2 regions of the Flavobacterium oryzicola genome follow, and region 2 is predicted to be linked to the other one. Evidence: riboswitches for the same ligand, from Rfam matches in the RefSeq annotation. Region 2 holds a riboswitch; the other holds the start of a gene.

Region 1 (8,143 bases), 1.9 Mb from region 2:
TCTCCGAAAACCCCTCTTGCCGTCACTGCAGAACCTGCACCAGCTCCCTGAATAACGATTGGACGATCTCCATAAGATTCTGTATAAATTTCGAAGAAAGAATCTGAACCTTTTAATCCGCCTAAAGCTGTATCTGAAGGTACCGAAACTAATTTTACTTCTAAATTTCCTTTGTCATTCTGCAAATCTCCAGACAATTCACCAATATATCTTAAAACGTGATTTGGCTGTTGCTCTGCTTTTATTTTAGCATAAATTGGATCGAACTCTTTTAATTTTGTCAAGAAATCGGCAGCGCTTCCTTCACGTAAGTGTTCCGGAATTAAATTCTGAATTGAGATTTCCTCAAACTCATTTTGCAAATCTAATTCTCTAGCTAAAATTAATAATTTTCTACCAACATCATTTCCGCATAAATCTTCACGCGGATCTGGTTCTGTATATCCGTTATCAATTGCTTCCTGCAAGATTTCGCTGAAAGGCGCATCTTTTGCAGAGAAATTATTGAATAAATAACTTAATGTTCCAGAGAAAACTCCTTTGATTTTCGTGATATTTTCTCCTGAAAGATGCAACAATTTAATCGTATCAATTAATGGCAATCCTGCACCAACATTGGTTTCGTATAAATAATTCTTTTGGTTTTCTGCCAAAGCTTTTCTTAATTCTTTGTAAAAACCATAAGTTAATGTATTCGCCACTTTATTTGAAGAAATCAAATCGAAACTGCTTTCTACAAGCGGAATATAATTTTCAACGAAAGTTGCACTTGCCGTATTGTCAATCGCAATTAAGTTTTCTAAATGATGTTCATTTGCGTAAGCAATAATATCTTTTATGGTGTAAGCTTCGCCTTTGGTTGCAATATCGTTTTTCCAATTGCTGTTAACTCCGTATTTGTTTAAAAGCAGTTTTTTAGAATTCGCTATAGCGAAAACATTCAGTTTAATGTCCTTACGTTTTTCAATTGCCGCAGCCGATTCTAAAATCTGATTGATTAAAGTTCCTCCAACTAATCCGTGACCGAAAATGGCAATGTTGATCTTTTTTGAAACTCCAAAAATCTCTCCGTGAATAACATTTAAAGCTTTGTTTAATTCCTCTTTTTTAACAACTAAACTCACGTTTTTACCTGTTACGGTGTTGTTGAATAAAATCGGAACAATTTTGTTTTTGATTAAAGCGGTGTATGGTTTGTGGAAAGTACTCAAATCTTGCCCGATAATCGATATTACCGATACATTGTCTGTTACTGTAATCTGATTTACATCTTTAGAATAAAAGTCATTTTCAAACTCTTTTTCTAATTCAACCATTGCAAGAGTTGCTTTTTCAGTTGCCACAACCAATCCGATTCCTCTTTCAGATGAGCCTTGAGAAATAATACTCACACTGATATTGTGATCTCCCATTACTTTAAAAATTCGGGCATCAACTCCAGCTTTTCCAAGTAATCCGCGTCCTTCAAGATTTACAAGAGAGACATTTTCTAATACAGAAAGTGTTTTAATTCCTTCTTTAGAAGAATCCGATGTAATTAAAGTTCCGCGGTTTTCGTGGTTGAAAGTATTTAAAATACGTAACGGAATATTCTTTTCTAACAAAGGAATAATTGTCTTTGCATGAAGAATTGTAGCTCCAAAATTTGCCAGCTCATTTGCTTCATTAAACGATAAATATTCGATTTTTTTAGCATCTGCAACCAAATCTGGGTTTGCTGTGTAGATTCCGTCTACGTGCGTGAAGTTTTGCAGTTCTTCAGCATTTAAATAATTGGCGATTAACGAAGCGGTATAGTTACTGCCATTTCTACCTAAAGTAGTTGTATCGTTGTTGTTGTTAGATCCAATGAAACCTGTAACTATATTAACCGTTTCTCCGTTATGTTCTTTAAAATAATTTACTACGTTTTTCTTTGAAAGCTGTTCTAATGGCTGTGCATCGCCAAATTTAGAATCGGTTTTCAGCAGATCTCTTGTATCCACAAAATTGGCTGGAATTCCTTTTTCCAATAAAATTGCTGTCAATAATTTAGCCGAAAGCAATTCACCTTTTGACAAAATCTGATCTTTGATTTTTTTGCTGTAATCTCCAATTAAACTTACGCCTTCAAAAAGTTTGTCTAAGACATTAAACTCTTCAGACAAATCAACCTGTGGATAATCTGATATTTGATATTTTTTGAAATTTTCTAATAATTCTTTGTAACTGCCATTTTTAGCCGCAATGCTTAAGATAAATTCAAGCTCATCTGTCGCATTTCCACGCGCAGATACTACAACGGCAATTTTTTCACCTTGATTTACTTTATCAGAAATGATTGAAACAACTTTATTAAGTCCTTCTCCGTTTGCTAATGATTTACCTCCAAATTTTAATACTTTCATTTTATTTCTTTATTGTTTCTGCCTTAAAAATGTCGGCAAGTAAATGATCTAATTGTTTGTACTCGATTAAAAAAGCGTCATGTCCGTGAACCGAATCAATTTCGCTATAAAAAACATTGTCTTTAAACTTCTTCAATTCTTCGTAGGTTTCTACGTTTTCTTTTGCTGTAAAAAACAAATCTGAATTGATTCCGACAATATGAATTGAAGCTTTCGTTTTAGACATTAAGTTTTCAAAACTTTCACTATTTCTAGTAATATCAATTGTTTTAAGCAACTGATTCATTAATTTATAAGAAGACAACTGAAATCTTTTCTGCAATTTTTTTCCGTGATGCGCCAGCCAGCTTTCTATATTAAAAATCAAAAGATCTTGATTGATGGTTCTTTGGAATTTTTCTTTGAATGATTCTGGCGAACGGTAACAAAGCATGGCGTGAATTCTAGCATCTTCGATTGGTTTTGAAGAATTATTTAGAATTTGCTCTTGCAAAAAGCAATTTGCGATAAGCCAGTCTGTCGATTTCCAGTCGCTCGCAATCGGAATAAGGTTTTCTGTAATGTTTGGTGCTAATGCCAAGATTTCCCACGCAATTCCGCCTCCTACAGAACCTCCAATAACAGCAAAAAGCTTTTCAATTTGTAAGGCTTTAATTCCTTCAATAAAAATTCTTGCAATGTCTCTTGCTGTAAAATCTAAATAGTTATCGATTAAGAAAGAGTTGCTTCCGTTTCCAGGAATATCAAAGGCTAAAACGGTATAAACAGCAGTATCAATGGTTTTACCTTCGCCAATTAAGTCATTCCACCAGCCGTTTTCGCCAGTAACTTGCGAATTTCCAGTTAAAGCATGATTAACCAAAACAATAGGCGCGCTGTGCAGCGGTTGTCCTGCAAGCGTAAAACTTAATGGTATAGAATGATAAGTTGCACCACTTTCTGTGATGAAATCTTGAATTATAATGGGATTTGGTATATTTTCCAATTTCAAATCTATTGTATTATTGACTTGTATATGGAAATATTAGAAAGAAAAACTAGGTTTAACTAGAAAAAATCTTGTTGTTATCTTTCCACGTTTGGCGTGGTAGAATGTAGCACCTTCTTCGTTTTACCGAAGGGTTGCTAAGGCTTCATCGGGTCTAATCCCTCGTCCTTTCTTTATAACATTTCAATACGTGTTTGAACTTAACGAGTGCAAATTAACTACTATTTTCTCTAACAAACAAATTTTATCTAAAAGTGTTTGTTAAATTTCTGAGACTTACTTTAGCAAAAACTATTATACGCAAAAATTTACCGAACAAAAATGCCCAGTAAAATTAAGCAGGTTTTACCCTAGTTTATGATGCTTTTTCCGTTTAGATAAAAAGCGTGTCATTTTCTTTTGAATACATCAAAAACAATAAAGAGTTTGGTGCTTTTTTCTCAGCTCCTTTACTTTCCTCTGTGATTCCAGCCTCAGTTATTCCGAATCTTGGGTGAGCCAATTCGTTTGTTGGTGGCGGATTATTTTTTCTAGTCCTTCTGTTTTTCAAATTTGAAATTTTTTCTGCTAAGTAGTTCAATGTGCTCATGATATTAAGTTTTAGTTAAGTTGTGTTTTATAATCTTTATTTCTCGTTTATCTTTTTGTTAAATCGTTTTCTGGAATAAAAAAACCCTTTTGGATTTTTAGATACCAAAAGGGTTTAAGTTTTTACACTCATATATACTTTTAGTATCAACAGACGTATGCGCAAATAAGCGCGACAGTAAACATCTTGTTCATCTGTAAGGATTTATTCATCTGTGATTTATATTGTATTTTATTTAAATTCTGCATTTGTTGTAAATTAAAAAGCCTCCCAAAATTTCTTGAGAGGCTCTTACTATATTATTATTGTATTCTTACAATTTTTTTAAGCAATAGAGACCCCCGTCTCGGTCTTAACCGAAATGGCACAAAACATTTTGTTGACTTTTAAGTTCATTTGATTTCTAGTAGTTTTTGGGTATAACAAATATGCAAATATTTTTTTTATTACACAAATTAAAATCAAGAATTTAATTACAAAATTCGTTGAAAATGTGTTTTTTAGCGTCAAAAAACATCCTACAAAAACGAAAACGAAATAATAAAGGTAAAAAACTTACAAAACAAGCTTGTTTTTCTTAATAATTCCATTTGACAAATCAGTTTATCAAAGAACCTTTTTCTTTTTTCTCTAAAAAATTACAGCCAAACAGCTTCTTTAGTCCTAATTCGCTCGACAATTTTCAGAATATCGGTTATAATTCCTCTCGAAATCGCCTGTTTACATGGCGGAGCACTCTGAATTACAATCGGAATATCGGCGTAAGATTTAGTATAAATTTCAAAAATAGTGTCAGAACCTTTCAATTGTCCGATTGGAGAAGCTGCTGGTTCTGAAATTAATTTGGTTTCTAAAGTGCCTTTTTCTAAATCAAATTCTCCTACATATCGAAGCACGTGATTTTCGGCTTGAGTAATCTTGGCGATTTTAAAAGATTTATCGACAGCGTCTTTGTTCAATACGCCATTTTTCTCCAAATGCTCTTCGGTTATAAATGGCTTAATTTTAATATCTGAAAACTCAAAATCTTTTCCTATTTCTCTGGCCAATATCAAAAGTTTCCTTGCCGTATCATTTCCTGAAAGGTCTTCTTTAAAATTTGATTTCATTAATCCCAAAAGGCTTGCGTCTTTTAAAACAGATGAAAAAGTAACTTCTTCTGATGAAAATCGATTAAAGACATAACTCAGATTATCAGAGAAAACACCTCGAATCTTTGTAATTTTTTCTCCCGAATAGTACAAATCTCTTAAGGTCTGTAGAACAGGAATTCCAGTTTCGACCGAAGTTTCATATAAAAACTCTTTATCATACTTTTTAAGATCTGCTCGCAGTTCTTTATATAAGTCAATCGGAAGCGTATTGGCCTTTTTGTTTACTGCTACAATATTGAATCCGTTTTTGATTAACGTATTATAGTGTTTTACCAATTCATCACTCGCTGTTGCATCTACGGCAATTAAATTTTCGAATTCATTTTCTTGCGCAAATTCGACAATATCTTCTACTTTAAAAGGAACTGCCAATTGTCTAAAATTGGTTTCCCAAGAATAGCCCACACCTTCTTTTTCAAAAAAAGCAACCGTCGAATTGGTTATAATAGGAAAATGAAAATCGACATTTTTGCTTTCGAGAAAAAAATCCTGACTTTCAATAATCTGATTAATCAAAGTGCTTCCGATATTACCAATTCCGAAAAGGATAATGTTTATTTTAAGCTTTGACATAATTTCTAACATTTTAATTTTTTAAAACCATATAAGGGATGTAAGTTCATTTAATATCCAAACGTTTATCAAGGTAGACGCACTGCAGTGCGTCTCTACAAAATGCACTTATATTTCTTATATGGTTTAAATTTTATAAAGATGCTTTTCATAAAAAATTACCTTTAGCAAAACCACTCGCTAAAGGCAATTTTTCAAACAAAAAACAAAAAAACCTAATTTTTATTGATGCTGAATTGAGAAAGCGAAACGCTCTCAAAAACAGTTTGCAGATCTGCAATTAAATCTTCGATATCTTCAATTCCAACAGACAGACGAATCAAATCTTTAGAAACTCCTGTTTCTATTTGTTCTGCTTCTGTCAATTGCTGGTGTGTTGTACTTGCTGGGTGAATAATCAGTGATTTTGTGTCACCAATATTCGCTAGCAGAGAGAACAATTTTGTGTCATCTACCACTTTTTTAGCCGCATCAAAACCTCCTTTTAATCCGAACGTGATAATGCCGCTTTGCCCTTCAGGAAGATATTCTTTAGCCAAAGCATTATATTTATTCGATTTTAGACCTGGATAATTTACCCAAACCACCTCATCTTGTTTTTCTAACCATTCAGCTAGAGCCAAAGCATTTTCACTGTGTTTCTTGATTCGAATTGGAAGTGTTTCTAGTCCCTGAATAATCTGAAAAGCATTAAATGGACTCAAAGCAGCACCAAAATCACGCAGCCCTTCAATTCGAGCTTTTGCAATAAAAGCTGCATTTCCTAAGGCTTCGTGATATACTAATCCGTGGTATCCTGCAGATGGTTCGGTAAATTCAGGGAATTTTCCGTTTGCCCAATCAAAGTTTCCAGCATCAATGATAACGCCTCCTAATGAAGTTCCGTTTCCTGCGATATATTTTGTTAAGGAGTGAATTACAATATCGGCACCATATTTAATTGGGTTTAATAAATAAGGTGTCGCAACTGTATTGTCTACTATAAATGGTACTTTGAATGCTTTGGCTTCTGCCGAAATTGCTTTTAAGTCTAGTACGTCTAATTTTGGATTTCCAAGAGACTCAACAAAGAAAGCTCTTGTGTTTTCTTTTGCTGCTTTGGTAAAATTTTCAGCTTTTGAAGGATCTACAAATGTGGTTGTAATTCCTAATCTTGGCAACGTAACTTTTAAAAGATTATACGTTCCTCCGTATAAACTGTTTGAAGCTACGATATGATCTCCTGCTTTTAGCAAAGTCAATAAAGTTGTTGAAATTGCAGATGCTCCAGAAGCGGTTACTACAGCTCCAATTCCGCCTTCGAGCGCCGTCAGTCGCTGCTCTAAAATATCGTTTGTCGGGTTATTTAATCTTGTATAAATAAATCCTGCTTCAGCAAGACCAAATAAATTGGCAGCATGATCTGCATTATTAAATACATATGATGATGTCTGGTAAATTGGCACGGCTCTAGTTCCTGCGTTTTTAGTTACGTCGTGTCCTGCGTGTAATGCGTTTGTTGCAAATTTTTGTGTACTCATGATTTCTTAGTTTTTTAGGTATTTTTAATACGTTTATATATTGTAATTGATTTTAATTTTTGAAATTGATTGAAGCTAAAATATCTTCAGCTTCTTCTTCAAGGTCATATAAATGAAACAGTAATGATTTCTGCGTTTTTATATGCTGGGCAGGATCATATTTTGGAGTTTCAGCTGATGTCTCTTCCGAATTATTATCTCTTAATAAGTATTGAAATGCGATTGTATTTATATCTAGTGTATTCATGATTTAAAATTTAAAATGTTGGAAATAAAAAAGCCCTTTCGGATGGCGACCAAAAGGGCTTATAGTTTAACTATAACAAAGATTGTCTCTTTCACTTTTGGCAACAGCAAATTGGGATGCACATTTGCATCATCTTACAACACATTATATTTCCTTTTGCTATTGTTTTCATTTTGATTTAAAATTTGAATTCGACTATTTTTTAAATTCGACTAATTCGATAGAGTAAATGTAGTAAGTATTTTTTGAACGACCAAATTAAAATTGAAATTTTGTACTATTTTTTTTGAAATTTCTTTCAAGCCTTTCAAATAAAGACTTGAAAGAAATTTATATAATTAAAATTTAAAGCTCAATCGGGCAAAACCAAATCTTCCGTTTAATCCGAATTGAGAAACTGCTCTTGAATACGCAAACTGATTCGCATTTGTTAAATCTGTACTTGGCGCTGGCGACAAAGTTGGCGTTGTGTTTGTAAAGGCAGGAGTTGCAGGATTATTTCTATCCGGATAAACATCTCCTATATTATTAACCCCAATTGTTGCTCTCAAATGCTCGTTGATCTGATATCCTAAAGATAAATCGGTAACCAATTTTGCGCTGTATTCTGGATGCTCGTACACAGAAGAAAATCCGTCTAGATTAACATCTGTTGCTCCTGGATCTGTAACTTTTCCGAAATAGC
Region 2 (8,143 bases):
GTCAATGCATCTTCTGATTTGGTTTATCGTATGGATGCCGATTGGATGGTGATGCAAAGTCTTGAAGGAGGAGGAAGGCTTTCTGGCTCTGGTGGCCATAGCGTCAATTGGCTAGATAAATTTGTTCATCCTAGCGATTTGGAACAAGCAGTTCATCTGATTTCTAAATCTATCGTAGAGAAAAGCATTTTTGAAATGGAACACAGAATTATTAAAGAAGATGATTCTGTACGATGGGTTTTCTCCAGAGTGGTTCCGATATTAGATGAAAAAGAAAAAATTGTAGAATGGTTTGGCGCTGCTAGTGATATTACTTCACAAAAAGAACTTCAAAATGTTATTGCAGAAAGCGAAGAGAAATTTAGGCAGCTTGCAGATTTGGTGCCGCAAATTATCTGGACCGCACAACCCGATGGATTTGTAGATTATTTCAACAGCAGATGGTATGAGTACACTGATCTTAACGAGCATGAATTTGGCGATTCAAGTTGGGTTCCAGCGCTCCATCCTGACGATGTTTACGATGTTTTAAGAACTTGGTACCAAAGCGTTAATGCGGGTTCTTCTTATCAAATGGAATTTCGTTTAAAAAATGGAATTTCGAAAGAATACCATTGGTTTTTGAGTAAAGCACTTCCTATTAGAGATAAAGAAGGAATCATTACCAATTGGTTTGGCACCTGCACCGATATTCATGAACAAAAATCGATTACCGAAAAACTGGAAATTTTGGTAGCAGACCGCACCAAAGAACTCCAACGTTCAAATGATGATTTGCAGCAATTTGCCCATGTTGCATCGCACGATTTAAAAGAACCCGTTAGAAAAATAAAAACATTTGTAAGCCGTTTAGAAGACCATCTCGAAAATCAGCTGGATGAATCGACAACGAGATATGTTGAAAGAATCCATGTAGCGGCAGACAGAATGTTTACTATGATTGACGGTGTGCTTGCCTATTCTAAAATCAATGCCGACTCGCAAAAAGCAACAATCGTTGATCTCAATGAAGTCATAAAAAGCATAGAAACCGATCTTGAAATTTCACTTCAAAGAACAGGCGGAAATATTTATTATCAAGGGCTTCCTGTTATTGAAGGAGCTTCCGTACTACTCTATCAGTTATTCTATAATCTGATAAACAATTCTATTAAATTTGCTAGAGAAAATGTTCCGCCACTGATTACCATTAATGCAAAAGAACAAATTGAAGGCGGTAGAAGGACAGCTGTAATTACGGTAGAAGACAACGGAATTGGGTTTGATCTCGATCAGACTGGACGCATTTTTGAAACTTTTACCCGTCTAAACTCTAAAGACCGTTATGAAGGAACTGGCTTAGGATTATCTCTTTGTAAAAAAATAGCGGAACGTCACGGAGGAAACATTACCGCAACCGGAATTGCTGATAAAGGAGCTGTTTTTAGTATTACACTGCCATTTGAACAAAGAGAAAAAGATATTTAATCATGAGTAAGAAAATAATATTATTAGCTGACGATGATCAAGATGACGCAGAAATGTTTTGCGAAGCCTTGGCTGATATAGATGAAAATATTGTTTGTCATTGTGCAGAAAATGGTGATAAAGCATTGAAAATGCTGAAAAATCAAGATAAAATTCCAAGTGTCGTTTTTTTAGATTTAAATATGCCTATTATGAATGGGTGGGAATGTTTGAAACAATTAAAATCGGAAGAGAATTTTAAAGATATTCCGGTAATTATGATTTCTACTTCTTCGCACAAAAATGATATGGAAGCAGCTGGGAACCTTGGAGCATTCTGTTATTTTGTGAAGCCAAATAATTTTAACGATCTAAAACAAGTCCTCGGATTAATTACTTCAAATCTCGAAAACGGATTCAAAGAGCCTCTTTTAAATCTGGAAAAGAATAAATATCTGCATCTTTTTCTTTAGAATTTATAAATGCATTTCGATTCAGAATCTAAAAAACGTATGAATTTCTTTTATAAATAAGAATTTCAAAATAAACTTATTTTTTGTTTTAATGTTTTGATTATAAGTGTTTTATTGGGTTGTTAAAAAGCGCTTTTTTAATTAATTTGAAAAAAACAAAATTTAAACTTGATTAATTCGGTAGAATTACTATATATTTGTATCAGAAAAATTATAAAATGATACTTATCCAGAAAGACTGAGGGAATAGGCCCATTGAAGTCTTAGCAACCTGTTGCCGAATAAGGTGCTAAATCCTTCCGCAAAATGCGGGCAGATAAGAAAGATTTCATCCGTAAATCTGTTTAAGATCATCCAATTAAAAATTATTAAAATGAAAACTGAATCAATTTTATATGCCGGTTATGAGCTTTTGAATATAATTTTCGAAGAAAATAGTCTGGCCGTTTTTCGAATGTAAAACACCAATTCTCTCTTAGATTTTCTTTTTAAAATGCAATTTGCTGATGGTTTTTTCATCGGCCAGAAACTCTTTTGTCTAATCTTAAAAACTAAAAATAAAATGAAAAAAATACTATTAGGTTTTGCTTTGTTTCTTGGAGTTGTTCAAACTCAGGCACAGGAAAGTAATTTACAATTAAAAGGAACTGTTGCAGATACTGTGGCGCAATACGTTTACTTGCAGAAGTTTCACAATAAAATGTTTACCACGATTGATTCGGCAAAAGTAAAAGACGGAAACTTTAGTTTTAAAACAAAAGTAAAAACACCAGATTTATACGGATTAAGCGTCAATACAGAAAGTTCGCCATTGTATGTTTTTCTTGAAAAAGACCCGATTACGGTAAAACTAAGTCCGAAGAAATATTATACAGCCTCTGTGGTTGAAGGTTCAGCTTCACAGGATTTGTTTGAAGCCTATAAAAAGAGCAAAGATGTTGAAATCAGCAAATTCATAACAGAAAATCCAAAATCTATCGTTTCGGCTTATGTATTATACAGAAACTGGTCATATAGATTAACGCCAGAGCAGATTACACAAAATATTGCTTTGCTAGATAAAAGTCTTCAAAACACCACTTACGTGAAAGAATTAAAAGAACTGGCTATTGTTTTAGACGGATTAGCAGTAGGTAAAAAAGCCCCAGATTTTACAGCCAATGATCCTGATGGAAAGCCAGTTCGCCTTTATGATAATTTGAAAGGGTATACTTTAGTAGATTTTTGGGCTTCATGGTGTGGTCCTTGCCGAAGAGAGAACCCGAATATTGTAGCGGCTTACAAAGAATTTCATGAGAAAGGGTTTAACATCGTCGGGATTTCTCTGGATAAAAAGAAAGAAAACTGGATTAAGGGAATTAAGGATGATAATTTAACCTGGACACATGTTTCTGATTTGCTTTTCTGGAACAGTGCCGTTGCCAAATTATATGGTGTAAGAGCTATTCCAGGGAATTATTTGGTAGATTCTAAAGGAATAATCGTCGCGAAAAACCTGCATGGAGAAGAGTTGCAATCTACATTAAAAAGACTTTTAGGGCAGGCAAATTAATTTATTTAAACACATAGTAACATAGTTTTTCTTTATCTAAAAAGGCATTTCATTTGTTTTAACAAACATAGCTATGTGTGAAAATCTAGATTTTTTCAAATACCTATTATTTAGAATATAATCTATGTTTCTATGTGTTTAAAAAGATTCAATCAATAATAAATTTAATTAATTAAAATGACAAGGATATGAATGCTATTGAGCCAACAACAAAACCAACAGAGCCTGAATGTTACTTTTCTAAATTTAGAGAAAATACAATAGGAATTGACCATACTTTTGAATCGGTTTATGGAGAACAAAATCTAGTTTACGCAGACTGGGTTGCCAGCGGAAGATTATACGCGCCGATTGAAGATATAATGCTCAATAAAATTGGTCCCATGATTGCCAATACGCATTCGCTTTCAAGTCAGACAGGAAAAACCTCGACTTATGCCTATCAGCATGCGAGAGATATTATTAAAAAGTCCGTTAATGCCAACGAATCGGATGTTTTGGTAACTACAGGAAGCGGTATGACGGCAGCTTTATCAAAACTGCAGCGTATTATGGCGCTTCGAACCAAATCGGAAGAAGATAGACCTGTGGTTTTTATTACTCACATGGAACATCATTCTAATCAGGTTTCGTGGTATGAAACAAATGCCGAAGTGGTTATTCTGCCGCCTGATGAGAACAATTTAGTCGACCCAAAAGCTCTTTCATCGGCAATCAAAAAATATGCAGACAGAAGCTTAAAAATCGGTTCGTTTACTGCTTGTTCGAATGTTACGGGAATTATTACGCCTTATCACGAATTAGCCAAAATCATGCATCAAAACGGCGGACTTTGTTTTGTAGATTTTGCAGCCTCAGCTCCGTATGTCAAAATCGATATGCATCCAAAAGATCCAGACGAACAATTGGATGCGATTTTCTTTTCGCCACATAAATTTTTAGGCGGACCCGGAACTTGCGGTATTTTGGTTTTTAATGAAAAATTATATCAATCTGATTTTCCTGATAATCCAGGCGGAGGAAATGTAAGATGGACTAATCCGTTAGGGAAATATTGTTACAGCGATGTAATAGAAGTAAGAGAAGATGGCGGAACTCCGGGGTTTTTGCAAGTTATTAGAACGGCATTGGCTTTAGAATTGAAAGAGCAGATGAACGTGGAGAAAATCAGAGAAAGAGAAAAAGAGTTGCTAGATCTTTGTTTTTCCAGACTTCAAAAAATACAAGGCTTATCTATTTTAGGAGATTTAACCACAGAACGAATTGGCTGTGTCTCGTTTGTGATTGAGGATATTCATTACAATTTGATCGTAAGACTTTTAAATGACCGTTTTGGGATTCAGGTTCGCGGGGGCTGGTCGTGTGCGAGTACTTATGCGCATTATCTGTTTAATATCAACGAAAAGAAATCGGCAGAAATTACAAATGAATTATTACAGCGAAATCAGACCAATAAACCAGGTTGGGTTCGTTTATCACTGCATCCAATTACAACCAATGAAGAGCTTTTTTATATCTGCGATGCGATTGAAAAAGTAGCTTCGAATTATAAAAAATGGAAAAAAGATTATGAATATAATCCGGTTTCAAATGAATTTGAGAATCCCGAGATTAAAGATACCATTGCAAGAGAAGTAAATGAATGGTTTAAGTTAGATTAAATATAGTTAGTTAAGTTTTAAACCTGACAGGTTTTAAAAACCTGTCAGGTTTCCAAAAGAGTAATATTCCGTAGGAATATCTCATCGGTAGAAAAAAAATGATATCGTTTTGCGTTGTGTCCTGTAAGGACACCTGTTTCAGGATATGATTTGCCTCGTTTATCAGACGTTCCTACGGAACGTATAAACGTGTGTTGAAATTTGATTCTACTAAGCAAACATTCCTAACGGAATGAATTGTTTTTTACCAGAATAAATATAAAGAATGAGAACAATACCAAGAAGAATCGTAACAGGCTTACGAGACGGAAAATCAATTATAGAGCAAGATGAAATCGTTTCGAATGTATCGGAACATTTTCCTGGATTAATTATTTCTGATATCTGGTCGACAGATTCTACACCCGCAAAATTTGAGGAGAAAGTTATTGAGAATACTGCTTTTCCCAATACACCAAAAAACGGAAGTTATTTCCGTTATGTTCAGATTCCGCCTGATAAAGATTTGGGTGTGATAGTCACAGAAGGAGAACCGCATCCTTTAATGCATCAGACCGACACTCTAGATTATATCATTATCATTTCTGGTGAAATTTACCTGATTGTAGACGAAGAAGAAACTTTGTTGAAAGCTGGAGATATTGTAATTCAGCGTGGCACCAATCATGCGTGGAGTAATAAATCAGACTCGCCATGCATTCAATTGGCTGTTTTACTGGATGCTGAGAAAACTGAAAAATAAAATTATAAGCCGATAACTACATTTTGATTTATTTCTAAAATTGCAATAATCTAGCTGATTGTTGCAATTTTTTTTTGTTTAAAATTGGTCTTGAGGCACTTAAAAATTGTTTCAATTTATAAATTGGAACAATTTTAAGTGTTTGTACTATAAAGTGTTGAATAATAATTGTTTAAATTTATTGTCAGAATAATTATTGCAAAAAATAATTTTAGAGTTTACGCCGTGGCTTTTTTTAAAGAAAGATTTCAAGTTTTACCGAAAGGTTGTTGAAGAATATTGATTACAGATTCCCAAAAATGAAAAATTAAATCAATATAATCGGATGTATTATTGGCAATTTAGAGTTTTAAATTTAAAATATTTGACTTTTGTCTTATTGTACTGCTGTAATTTAAGTTTTGCGCAGCAAGATACCAGTAGTCTGGCATCTGCAAAAAAGATAAGACTTGATGAGGCAATTTTATTAGGCATTAAAAATAACCGGCAATTGAAACTGGCAAATGCCGATTTGGCTATTGCCAATGAAAATGTCAGTCAGGCTAAAATTGCAAAAGCGCCAAGAATAAGTTTAAACGGTGGTTACAATTATATTGGAGATCCTAAACTTTACGAAGGATTTTATGCTAGAAATGTTACCGTATATTATTACGATCATCAGGCCTTTGCCAATATTATTTCTTCGCTCCCAATTTATGCTGGAAATGCCATTAATACCAGAATTAATCAGCAGGAATTAATTAGTGAGATGCAGGAATCGGCTGTAAAAATGACCGAAGCTGATGTCAAAAATGCCATTACCGAACAATATTTTACACTTGAGAAATTATACCGACAAATTGAGGTTACGAAACAGAATATTATCAATACTGACATTCGAATCAATCAGTTAAAATCGCGTGTAAAAAATGGTCAGAATCTTACGAGTGATCTTCTGAGAACCGAATTGCAGCAGTCTAATTTTAAGGTTTCGGTTTTTAGAAGCACCAATACGATTCAGCTTATCAGTAATTATCTGGATATATTAATCGGATTTCCGACTAATACAATTCTGAAACCCGAAGTGGCAGAAAGTATGATTCCGACAGAAAATATGAATCTGCAGGAAAGTTTAGAAGAAGCATTTCTGAATAGGGAAGAGATGAAACGGGCAGATATAAGAATTAAGTTATCAGAATCTTCATTAAGTCTCACCAAAAGCGGATTTAAACCGAGCTTAAATGCAAACTTAATTTTGAATACCGAATATCCGGCGCAGTGGCCCAATTATGTTAATATTCTCAATTATTGGGCAGCAGGACTTTCTTTGAATTGGGATATTTCGAGTTTTTATAACCTGAAACACCGCATAGGCAGCGATAAATTGGAAATCGATAAAAGCAATATAGCTCTAGAAGTGACCAAAGACCAGATTACTACCGAAGTTAAAAATGCGTACGTGAGATATGTAGAAAGCAAAGAAAATATTAAAACCTATAAAAAAGATGTAGAGCTGTCAATGAGCAATTATAAAATTGTAAAAAGCCGATATGATAACGATTTTGCTTTAATCAGTGAGATTGTAGATGCGGAATTGCAATTAAATAATTCTAGAATTTCACTTGTAAACGCCAATTTAGATTTAATCATTCAATATTACTCACTTCAATATGCAATGGGCAAACTTTAAAACTTCTTGTTATGAGCGAAGCAGATACACAAAATGGAGCAGTTCAGAAAAATGAAAAAAAGAGAAACACAATTCTCACGGTACTGTCTTTTGTTTTTTTAATTGCAGGAGGATTGTGGATTTTAAGTTTGTTCTTTGATTTCAGTTCCTATGAAACCACCAATAATGCGCAAGTTGAAGCTTACATAAATAATATTGCGGCGCGTGCGACTGGCCATATTAAAGAAATAAAATTTGAATCTAATCAGCAGGTGAAAAAGGGAGATACATTGGTTGTTTTAGATGATGAAGAATACATTATTAAAGTTAAACAGGCCGAAGCAGATTTGGCTATAGCCGAAGGTAATCTGCATTCGCTGCAGCAAAATATAACGACTTCAGTTTCTAATCAGGCTTCGGGAAAAGAAAAGCTGGCAGGAGATTTAGCGAGTTTAGAAAAAGCTCAAAAAGATTATCAGCGTTTCAAGAATATGTATGCCGATTCGGCAGTAACACGAAACCAATATGATCAGGTTATTTCTAAATTAAAATCGGAAGAAGCTTATGTTAAAGCAGGCAGAAAAGGTCTAGAAGCAAGCAGTTCGATTACCAAACAGAGTT

The links. Region 2 has a riboswitch for S-adenosylmethionine ahead of PQ463_RS11725 (TlpA disulfide reductase family protein). Riboswitches for the same ligand answer to the same signal wherever they lie in the genome.
Region 1: linked by a shared signal. The riboswitch ahead of PQ463_RS20385 (alpha/beta fold hydrolase) and the one ahead of PQ463_RS11725 (TlpA disulfide reductase family protein) in region 2 are both predicted to bind S-adenosylmethionine.

What each region holds. Positions count from the first base shown of each region.
Region 1 is NZ_CP117879.1:4,834,989-4,843,131, reverse strand. Features, by position in the region: gene thrA (bifunctional aspartate kinase/homoserine dehydrogenase I) at 1-2,387, opposite strand, end outside; gene PQ463_RS20385 (alpha/beta fold hydrolase) at 2,389-3,372, opposite strand; SAM riboswitch class I at 3,450-3,557, opposite strand; gene PQ463_RS20380 (hypothetical protein) at 3,749-3,964, opposite strand; gene PQ463_RS20375 (homoserine dehydrogenase family protein) at 4,603-5,691, opposite strand; gene PQ463_RS20370 (O-acetylhomoserine aminocarboxypropyltransferase/cysteine synthase family protein) at 5,907-7,211, opposite strand; gene PQ463_RS20365 (hypothetical protein) at 7,264-7,458, opposite strand; gene PQ463_RS20360 (TonB-dependent receptor plug domain-containing protein) at 7,797-8,143, opposite strand, start outside.
Region 2 is NZ_CP117879.1:2,913,791-2,921,933, reverse strand. Features, by position in the region: gene PQ463_RS11735 (PAS domain-containing sensor histidine kinase) at 1-1,467, shown strand, start outside; gene PQ463_RS11730 (response regulator) at 1,470-1,919, shown strand; SAM riboswitch class I at 2,142-2,242, shown strand; gene PQ463_RS11725 (TlpA disulfide reductase family protein) at 2,482-3,471, shown strand; gene PQ463_RS11720 (aminotransferase class V-fold PLP-dependent enzyme) at 3,660-5,132, shown strand; gene PQ463_RS11715 (cupin domain-containing protein) at 5,398-5,874, shown strand; gene PQ463_RS11710 (TolC family protein) at 6,200-7,543, shown strand; gene PQ463_RS11705 (HlyD family secretion protein) at 7,555-8,143, shown strand, end outside.